Regions from separate parts of the Sanguibacter sp. A247 genome, predicted to be linked through region 2. Evidence: riboswitches for the same ligand, from Rfam matches in the RefSeq annotation. Region 2 holds a riboswitch; the other holds the start of a gene.
The links. A riboswitch is a leader RNA that binds a small molecule or an ion and turns the genes downstream of it on or off. The one in region 2 is predicted to bind cyclic di-AMP.
Positions count from the first base shown of each region.

Region 1 (5,149 bases), on a different contig from region 2:
ATCGCACCGCGGCCGCGGGCCGTCATGGCTCGCGCGGCGGCGTGTGAGAGCGCCTGGACCGTGCGCACCATGACCTCGAGGAGTGCGTCCTGCGCGTCGAGGTCGGAGCCGACGAACCGCTCGTGGACCGTGTAGCCCGCGTTGTTGACGAGCAGGCCGACGGGACGCTCGTGGGACGCGAGCCGCTCCGCGACCCGTGCGACGTCCTCGCGGACCGACAGGTCAGCGGGAAGCACCTCGACGTGGACGCCGGCTGCGGCACGCAGCCGCTCTGCGAGCGTCTCGAGGCGGCCCGCGTCGCGCGCGACGAGCACGAGGTCGTGGCGCGCGGTCGCGAGCTGCCACGCGAACTCTTCGCCGAGGCCTGCGCTCGCCCCGGTCACCAGTGCGGTTCCCATGCGTCCACCCTACGAGCCCTGTGCGCCGCAGCCGCACGCGGAGGTGGGTAGCCTCGTGCCATGCGCATCGCGACGTGGAACATCAACTCGATCCGGGCCCGTGCTGACCGCGCGCTGGCGTTCCTCGAGCGCGAGGACGTCGACGTGCTCGCGCTGCAGGAGACCAAGTGCAAGGACGCTCAGTTCCCGCGGGAGGCTTTCGAGGCCGCGGGCTACGAGATCGCGACCTTCGGCTTCTCGCAGTGGAACGGCGTCGCGATCCTCTCGCGCGTCGGCCTCGAGGACGTGAGCGCGGGCTTTGACGCCCAACCGCAGTTCGGCGACCCCGCGGCGACCGAGGCGCGCGCGCTTGGCGCGACGTGCGGCGGCGTGCGCGTGTGGAGCCTGTACGTGCCGCACGGTCGCGCGCTCGACAACCCGCACTACGCGTACAAGCTCGCCTGGCTCGAGCGCCTGCGCGAGCTCTCGGCCATGTGGGCGGACGCGGGTGAGAAGGTCGCGCTCGTGGGCGACTGGAACGTCGTCCCGCTCGACACCGACGTGTGGGACGTCGCCGCGTTCGAGGGGCTCACGCACGTCTCGGAGCCCGAGCGCGCGGCGTTCCGCGCGTTTGCGGAGGCCGGGTACACGGAGGCGTCACGCACGTTCCTGCCCGACGAGCACCGGTACACGTACTGGGACTACCAGCAGCTGCGCTTCCCCCGGAACGAGGGCATGCGTATCGACTTCGCGTACACCTCGCCCGCGCTCACGCCGTTCGTCACGGACGTGCGCATCGACCGTGACGAGCGTCGGGGCAAGGGTGCTTCTGACCACGTCCCCGTCATCGTCGACGTCGACACGTCGTCGTTCGCGTCGTGAGCACGCCTCCGGTCCCGCCGGCGCCGGGACCCGTGCCCGTTCCGGAGCCCGCACCCGCACCCGAGCCTCAGCCTCTGCCCGGCACCGGCACCGGCCCGGGGCCGGTGCCGTCTCCCCTCTTCGCGTCGCCCGATGGACCCGCGCCCGCGGCACCCGACCCCTGGTCGCTCCCGGTCCCGGCGTCCGCGCCGCCCGTCGTCCCGGAGGCGCAGCAGCTGGTCGGCTACGCCCCGCAGACGCACCTGGCCGACGGATGGGACCCGCGCGCGCTCGGAACACTGGCTCCCCCCGCCCCGCGTGCCGCGCGCGAGCCGTTCGCGGTGCCCGCGTTCGTCCTCGCGTGGCTGGTCGCGCCACTCGGCGCGGTCCTCGGCGCGGTCGCCGTCGTCCGAGCCCGGCGGATGCATCGTCGGGGCGTCGGCCTGGGAGCAGCCGCGATCGTCGTCGGGCTCGTCGTGAGCGTCGTCGTGCCGACCGTCGTCCTGCCGTCGTCGGGTGCCTGGGCACGCGTCATGGGTGCGACCGAGCCGCTCGGCGACGTGCTCGCACCGACGTCGGCGTACGCACGCCAGCTGGGCCCCGGTCATTGCCTGGAGGAGATCCCTCACGGCACGACGCACCGGGTCACGGTCGTGCCGTGCACGCTGACGCACGAGGCGCTCGTCCTCGATGCCGTTCCCCTGCGAGGCGAGGCGTGGCCGGGCGCCGACGAGGTCGTGCGCACGGTCGAGACACGATGCCGCGTCCTCATCGCCGCGGGTCTCGACCTCATCGCGCTCTCGCCCACGGAGGCGGGCTGGCGCGCGGGCGACCGCACGGGTCTGTGCGTCGCACCGGCCCGTCCAGGCGCGTGAAGATCATGTGAAGGGGTGTGACGGCGGGCACGCACCCTCGGGCAAGACCCAGGTGAACACTGACCTGCGGCGCCATCTCGCTGCCCGCCCGAAACCGGGGTGGAAGATGGCGTGAAGGGCATGCGGAGCGTCGTGACCTCCCCGTGACACGGCGCCCGCGCCCGGCCTAGCGTCGTCGTCGCCCGCCATCACCTTCCCGGTGCACGGGTGCCACCCCGGACGCCGAGCGCTGCCGCCGGGGCGCGGCTCTTCACTCACCACACGGCAGCGACGGGGGACCCACTTCCGACCGTGCACCACGCGGTCTTGGGGTGAAGCCGACGGATGCGCGTCATCCACGGCCGGGCAGAACCTCAGCCCGAACCCGACAGCTCACCTCGCAGGCGTCGAGAGGTTCACATGCCCGTCCACACGACGGACGTCATGAACGAGAGCGCCACCACGACTCGTTCCGCCACGTCCACTCGCACTCGCGGCGCCCGCCGCACCGTCGCAACCCTCGTCGCAACCCTCGGCCTCGGCCTCCTGCCCGCGCTCGACGCCGCAACGGCGCAGGCCGCCCCCGCCGCCACGACCACGGCGGCCGCCCACCCGGGCGAGGACACCGCACGCACCCGCCTGACGATCCGTCGCTCCGCGACCACGACGTACCAGGGCGACAAGAGCGCACGCCTCACGCTGCGTCTGCGAAACGCCGACGCCCCCGTCGACGGCCGCGTGAAGATCTACGACGGCCGCAAGCACCTGCGCACCCTCAAGGCCGCCGACCGCAACGACGACGGCAGGCTCACGCTGCGCTACCGCCTTCCGAAGAGCCTCAAGGTCGGTCGCCACACGATCCGCGTCACCTACGTGCCCAGCACGTCGACCGACGCGCCTGCGGCCAAGCGCACGACGAAGATCCGCGTCCGCTCCGAGGGCGACCTCGTCGTCCGGACCGCCAAGCGCTATGTCGGGACCCCGTACCGATCTGGCGGCGGAACCCCGCGCGGCTTCGACTGCTCAGGCTTCACGAGCTACGTCTTCAAGAAGGCGGGCGTCGCCAAGCTCCCGCGGAGCTCGTCAGCCCAGCGCACAGCCGGCAAGGTCATCTCGCCGAAGAATGCCCGCCCCGGTGACCTCATCTGGACTCCCGGCCACGTCGCGATCTACGTCGGCAACGGCAAGCAGATCGACGCACCCCGCCCCGGGAAGAGCATCAAGGTCCGCGGCATCTGGCAGTCGAACCCCACGTTCATCCGCGTCTGACCGACGCTCTGCCCACAGACCGCGCGTGCCCGCCTTTCCCCCGAAGGCGGGCACGCGCTCGTTCGTCCACCGAACGTGAGGTGCGGGGCACGACACGACCTGTCATCGTGTCTGCGGGGACGATGACGTTCCCACGCAGGTCACGGACGTGGAGGCATCGTGGACAGACCGTCCGCCCTCGGGCAGCACCACACCGCAGCCGAGACTCGGGCCGCAGGCGGGGCCGCCCGCCTCGCGCAGCACGACGCCGAGATTCGCACGGCCGCCGCCGCTCTCTCGCGCGGCCATGGCGGCGTCGTCTGGACGGGCGACCCCGGGTCGGGGCGCTCGACGCTCCTCGACGTCGTCGCCGACGCACTCGTCAACGCCGCAACGTCCGAGGGCATGCGCCTGCGACGCATCGTCGTGCCGCGCACCCTCACGGAGATCGACGAGCGCGCGCTCGCGCCCGCTGACGGCGTGCGCCTGCTCCTGCTGGCCGACGACCTCGACCACCTCGCGCCGGCCGTCCAGACACGCCTGCTCGACGCCGCGACGCGCCCCGGAAGCCCGTGGGTGCTCCTCGCGACCCGCACGTCGGGTCCCGTCGCGGATGCCTCCCCCCTCCCGCACCCGCTCGTCGAGCGACGGGTCTCACCGCTCACGGCGCCCGACGCCCTCCTCGTGCTCGCCGAGCACGACATCGTCGCCGCGCCCCACGTCGTGGCGAGCCTCGTCCGCGCGTCCTCCGGCAATCCGGCCGCGCTCCTGCAGACGGTTCCGTGGCTGACGAACGAACAGCTCGACGGCACGAGCCTCCTGCCCGACCCCATGGCCGTACCCGCCGCGACCGAACGGCTCGTCGGGACGCGACTCGTCGACCTCTCCCTCGCCGAGCACCGGTTCCTGCTCATCGCCGCGATCACTGTCGTCGACCGCACCGACGTCCTCGTGCGCGCCGCCGGCACGGACGCCGCGACGATCGCGACGTGGCCCGCGGCTGCCCTGCTCAACCTGGCCGGCGGCCGCTGCCGCATCCTCGAGCCCGGGGTGCGTGCACTCGTGCACGCACGGGCGACGCTCGCCGAGCGGACCGACGCCCACCTCGCACTGGCGAGCGCGCTCGCGGCGTCCGACATGCTCGCGGCCGAGTGGCACCGCAGCCTCGGGACGCTCGCGGGTGACGGCGCCCACGCAGCGGGGCTCCTTGCGATCGCCGAGCAGCTCCTGGCGCGCGGCGACTGCATCCACGCGGTGCGCGTCGCCCGCGAGGCACTCAGCCACGGCGCGGACGAGGCGGAGCCCGGCGCCCACGCCATCGCTGGTGCGGCAGCCCTCGGCGCGGGCCTCGTCCACGACGCGGTCCACCACCTGCGCCGCGCAAGCCACCCGACGATCGACGTCGAGACGCTCGCACAGCACGCCCTGCAGCTGACGACGCAGCGCCCCGAGCCGCAGACGGACTGGGGCCTCGCCCCGCTCGCCGCAACCCATCTGAGCCCCGCCGACGACGACGCCCTCCGCGCAACGGACGAAGCCCTGCGCACGGCGCTCGCGGGCTCAGCCGATGACGCCAGACGCACGCTCGGCATGTATGCGACGACGATGCTCGAGCCCATCCAGGACCACACGTGGCGGACCGATCCGCTGCCGCGGCCGTCAGCCCTCGCCCAGTCGCACGTCCGCGTCACACAAGCGCTGCTCGACATGCTCGACGCCCGCTTCGACCTTGCCGCCGACCTCCTCGACGAACATGCGCGCGCCCTTCCCGTCCCGCTCGTCCTCGGCTCGCTCGCGACCGCGTTGGCC
Region 1 covers NZ_JBQPRE010000006.1:31,035-36,183, forward strand. The annotation lists gene ACTVCO_RS11735 (SDR family NAD(P)-dependent oxidoreductase) at 1-398, opposite strand, end outside; gene ACTVCO_RS11740 (exodeoxyribonuclease III) at 459-1,259, shown strand; gene ACTVCO_RS11745 (hypothetical protein) at 1,256-2,113, shown strand; cyclic di-AMP (ydaO/yuaA leader) riboswitch at 2,359-2,511, shown strand; gene ACTVCO_RS11750 (C40 family peptidase) at 2,513-3,361, shown strand; gene ACTVCO_RS11755 (LuxR C-terminal-related transcriptional regulator) at 3,521-5,149, shown strand, end outside.
Region 1: another riboswitch for cyclic di-AMP. It lies ahead of ACTVCO_RS11750 (C40 family peptidase); the one in region 2 lies ahead of ACTVCO_RS05490 (C40 family peptidase).

Region 2 (5,149 bases):
CCCCGATGCGTTGCATGCGACGGAGGACGACGCTGCGCAGTTCGCGCTCAATGCGTTGAGCGACGGCGAGCGGGTGTGGTTGAACGCGGGGGCTCGTGCGTGGCAGGAGCGGTTGCGCGAGCGCGGCTACACGCCCATGCCCGTGGATGTGTCAGAGATCTTGCGCGGTGGCGGCTCGGTGAAGTGCTGCACGCTCGTGCTGCGCTGAGGCTGGGCCTCAGCGCAGCTGCGCGTCGCGGGTCATTCTGCGGCGGCCTGGTTGCCGACCGGGTTGTCGGCTGCGGCGGCGCGCTTGGTGACGACCATGACGGGGCACTTGGCGTGGTGGAGGACGGCTTGCGACGTTGAGCCCAGCAGGAGCCCGGCGAAGCCGCCGCGGCCGCGGGAGCCGACGACGACGAGGTCAGAGGCGGTGGAGAACTCGGTGAGGAGCTCGGCGCCGGAGCCGTCGAGGACGATGCGACGGACGGTCTGGCCGGGGTGGTCGACGAGGACGCGGTCGACGGTGACGCTCAGCCCCTCGGCGACGTCGGCGAGGACGGCCTCGTGGTCGACTGCTGCGGGCAGCCACGCGAGCATGCCGGCGCCGGAGCCGACGGGCACGCCGGCGACGGCGACGAGCTCGCAGTCCCAGAGCTTCTGCTGACGCAGGGCGGCGCGCAGGGCGTCTTCTGCGGTCGGTGAGCCGTCCATGCCGACGACGATGCGTCGCAGGGGGAACAGCGGGCGCTGATCGACGGGGTCGAGGCCTGCGTTCGAGGCGATCGAGCTGATGGCGGTGCGTTCGCCGTCTTCGCCGAGGTAGGGCACGACGACCGTCGGGCAGTGGCTGTGCGCGGGCAGCGCGGAGGAGACGGTGCCGAGGAGGCGTCCGGCGAAGCCGCCGTGCCCGCGGGTTCCGACGACGACGAGGCGGTGGTCTTTGGAGAGGTCGACGAGCGCGCCTGCGGGGTCGCCTGTCGTGACGGTTGCGGTGACGGCGACGCCTTGGGCGGCGGCGCGGTCGCGTGCTTCGTCGAGGACGGAGCGGGCTCCGTCGAGGATTGCGGTGTCGTCGAGTGCCGCGTAGCCGCCGTCGAGTGACGCGGCGGTGAAGGAGGGCAGGGAGTACGCACAGACGACGTGCAGTGGCCAGCCGAGCTTTTTGGCTTCAGCAGCGGCCCAGTCGAGGGCGTGGAGGCTCGGGGCTGAGCCGTCGACTCCGACAAGGACTACGTCACGGTGCGGCACAGGTGGCCTCCTTCATTGAAGTGACGGCGCGAGCGGACCACGTCGTCCTGCCGTTGACTTTACCCGTTCCCGACCTGTTCTTGCACACCGCACGGGCAGCGGCGTGTGGTTCAACGACAACGGCCTGACCCCGTGCGGGGCCAGGCCGTTGTGCGGTGCGTGCTTCTCAGCCGACGCGGATGAACGTGGGGTTGCTCTGCCAGATCTTGCGGAACTGGATGGTCTTGCCGGGACGCGGGGCGTCGATCTGGGTGTTGCCGCCCGCGTAGATCGCGATGTGGCCCGGGGTCCAGATGAGGTCGCCGGGGCGTGCGTCGGCGCGCGAGATGATCTGGCCGGCGCCGCGCTGGGCTCCGGACGAGCGCGGCAGGTTGACGCCGACCTGGGCGAAGACGTAGGACGTGAAGCCCGAGCAGTCGAAGCCGCGGGGCGTCGAGCCGCCGTAGACGTACGGGACGCCGACGTAGCGCGAGGCGATCTCGAGGACCTTGGAGCCCGAGACGCTCTGCGGGATCGGGTTGTTCTTGACGCGGGGGGCCTCGGTGCGCTCGGAGGAGCGCGAGGCAGGGGCCGCGCGGCGCTCAGGAGCTTCGGCGCGCGTGGGCGCCGGGGCGGCCCGACGAACCTCGGGTGCCGGGGTGACCTTGACGACCTCGACCTCGTCGATGTCGGCGGCCCAGGAGCCTTCGGAGACGGTCACGGCGGGAGCTGCTGCGAGCTGAGCGCGGGCCTGCGACGTGAGGGCAGAGACATCGGCGGAGCCGATGGCGACGGCGTCAGAGCCGACTGCTGCGTTGGCGGGGGCCACAGCCATCGAGACGAGGAGGCCAGAGGACGCTGCGACGACTGCTGTGCGCCGCCCGATGCCCTCTCCTGCGACGTCGACAATGACTTGGCCGAGGGGGCGGCGTGCGGCACGGTGGCGTCCGCGGGTGGTGCTGAGGGTCACTGCTGGCCTCTCTCCAACGCCTGCGAAGTTAGCTGTCGGGTTCGGGCTGAAGAGTGCCCGGCCGAAACGACCGAGGTCGTTCCGGCTTCACCCCGGGTCTCGTGTCTCCACGAAACCAAGGTGGTTCCCCCGCCTCTGCCAGCGGTTCAACGTGTTCGCGGCCGGTGGCAGAGCTCGGCGTTCCGTCCGCGGTCCCGTCCGGTTGACCGGTCGGGCAGATCGAAGGTACCCCACCGACCTACGCCATGTCACGTTCCGATCACGTTTCGTGGACACCTCTTTTGGGGACCCCGGGGTGCGGCGATGAGAAAGGGCGCCCCACCTGCGGCGGGACGCCCTTTCGTCATGATGCGAGGGAGCGGTCAGCGCTCCACGAAAACGTGTCGGAAGACTTCGACGGGCAGGTCTGCCCCCACCTCGGCGTCGACCGACGCCGCTTCGAGGCGCTCGGCACGCCGCGTGAGGACGACAGTCGTCCCGGGTGTGAGGCCCGCCGCGGCGAGGCGCGCCAACAGCTCGATGTCCGTCTGCAGGGGCTCACCCAGGCGCGCGACGATCCCGGTCGCGGAGGATCCGTCGGCGAGCTCGTCGTGAACGACCTGGAGCGAGACGACGCCGTCAAGGAAGGCCGCGCCGGGGTCGGTCCCGCCGATCTCGGCGAGGCCCGGGATGGGGTTGCCGTAGGGCGAGCTCGTCGGGTGGTCAAGCAGCCCGATGAGGTGGCGCTCGACGCGGTCGCTCATGACGTGCTCCCACCGGCAGGCTTCGTCGTGGACGAACTCCCAGTCGAGCCCGATGACATCGGTGAGCAGGCGCTCGGCGAGACGGTGCTTGCGCATGACGCGCATGGCCTTGTTGTGACCGTCCTCGGTGAGCTCGAGGTGACGGTCGCCCGAGACAACGACGAGGCCGTCGCGCTCCATACGCGCCACGGTCTGCGAGACGGTGGGGCCGGAATGTCCCAGTCGCTCAGCGATGCGGGCGCGAAGCGGGACGATCCCCTCCTCGACAAGCTCGTAGATGGTCCGCAGATACATCTCGGTGGTGTCGATGAGGTCGCTCACGGCGCACAGCCTCCCTGTTTCGTCGGTCGCGGCCCAGTCTAGGCCGTCCCTTCTGACGCGGGGTCACGAACCCGCGGGGCCGGCTCCAGCGCCCGCGCAGTCCCGTCGTCAGTGGGCGGACGCCCCTGCCTGAGGCCGGGCGACGCGCGTATTCTCCGAGCGTGACCGAGAACACCGCGATCGTTGTCCCTGCTGATCTGCTGCCCCGCGACGGGCGCTTCGGCTCTGGCCCGTCGAAGGTGCGCCCTGCGCAGGTTGACGCGCTCGCAGCCGCGGGTGCGCACCTGCTGGGCACCTCGCACCGCCAGGCACCCGTCAAGGACGTGGTGCGGCGAGTGCGGGCCGGGTTGAGCGAGCTGTTCTCCCTGCCCGACGGCTATGAGGTCGTGCTGGGCAACGGTGGCGCCACGGCGTTCTGGGACGTGGCGACGTTCTCACTCATCGATGACCGTGCTTCACATGCGGCCTTCGGGGAGTTCTCGGCGAAGTTCGCTGCCGCGACGTCGCGCGCGCCCTTCTTGGGTGACTCGCTCGTGCGGACGTCGGAGCCGGGCACGGTGTGCCTCCCCGAGGTCCGTGAGGACGTCGACTTTTACGCGTGGCCTCACAACGAGACGTCGACGGGTGCGATGGCACCCGTCGTGCGCCCTGAGGGCTCGGACGGCGCGCTCGTGGCGATCGATGCGACGAGCGGCGCGGGCGGCCTTGCACTCGATGCTTCGCAGGCCGACGTCTACTACTTCGCGCCGCAGAAGGTCTTCGCGTCTGACGGTGGGCTGTGGCTTGCGACGCTCTCCCCCGACGCCGTGGAGCGCACCGAGCGGCTCGCGAAGGAGCGTTGGATCCCCGAGATCCTCTCGCTGCAGATCGCGCTGACGAACTCGCGCCTCGACCAGACGCTCAACACGCCCGCGGTGGCGACGCTCGTCATGCTTGCTGAGCAGGTTGAGTGGCTGCTCGCGCAGGGTGGCCTTGCGTGGTCGGCGGCGCGTTGCGCGGAGTCCGCGTCAGTCCTCTACCGCTGGGCTGAGGAACGGCAGTGGGCGACGCCGTTCGTCGCTGACCCGGCCGCGCGCTCGAACGTCGTCGCGACGATCGACATCGACGAGTCGGTCGACGCCACGCGCATCGTCAAGGTGCTGCGCGAGAACGGCGTGCTCGACGTCTTCCCGTACCGCAAGCTCGGCCGCAACCAGCTGCGCGTCGGCGTCTTCCCGGCCGTCGAGCCGAGCGACGTCGAGCGCCTCACGCAGGCGGTCGACTACGTCGTCGAGCGGATGGGCTGAGTAGCTAGCGGGCGAGCGCCGACCGCTTCCGGGGTGGGGTCAGGGTGATCTCGGCACGCAACCCTGTCGCGCTCGCCCGATGCGTCCGTAGCGTGTGCACACAGCACGCCGCGCCATGGCGTGTCGGGACGGGGGAAGCGCGATGTTGCTTGAGACCGCTGAGCGGGTTGCCGCCATCGGCCAGGGGTGCGTCACGTGACGCGCGGCGAGGTCGTCGGGCTCAAATCGACGACATACGCGGGCGCGCCCGACGAGAGGCTGTTCTGCTTCACGAGGTACGCGGCAGACGAGGACCTCAGTGAGAACCGCCTACCCCTCAACCTGAGCCGCCTCTCGTGGCGCGTGCGTGAGCGTCTCGAGCAGGGGTCCCTTCTCGCCAAAATCGCCAACGACGTCGACGAGTACACGTGGTACAGCGCGAGCCGCGTCGCCACGCTCCTCAACCGCTTCGAGCACGGCACGATCGCGCCCGCCACCCAAAGTGCGCCCGCCCGGCCGCCGACCCCCACGCCCTAAGCATGCCCGGTCTGTCAGCCGGCGAGAACGCCAACGGCGAAGCAGCCGCGCGATGTTTGAGGCCCAGCACCCGAACCGGTCGCCGATCAGCTCGACACCCGTGG
Region 2 covers NZ_JBQPRE010000002.1:285,121-290,269, reverse strand. The annotation lists gene ddaH (dimethylargininase) at 1-208, shown strand, start outside; gene ACTVCO_RS05495 (universal stress protein) at 241-1,230, opposite strand; gene ACTVCO_RS05490 (C40 family peptidase) at 1,397-2,179, opposite strand; cyclic di-AMP (ydaO/yuaA leader) riboswitch at 2,182-2,341, opposite strand; gene ACTVCO_RS05485 (metal-dependent transcriptional regulator) at 2,542-3,243, opposite strand; gene serC (phosphoserine transaminase) at 3,405-4,529, shown strand; gene ACTVCO_RS05475 (hypothetical protein) at 4,725-5,045, shown strand.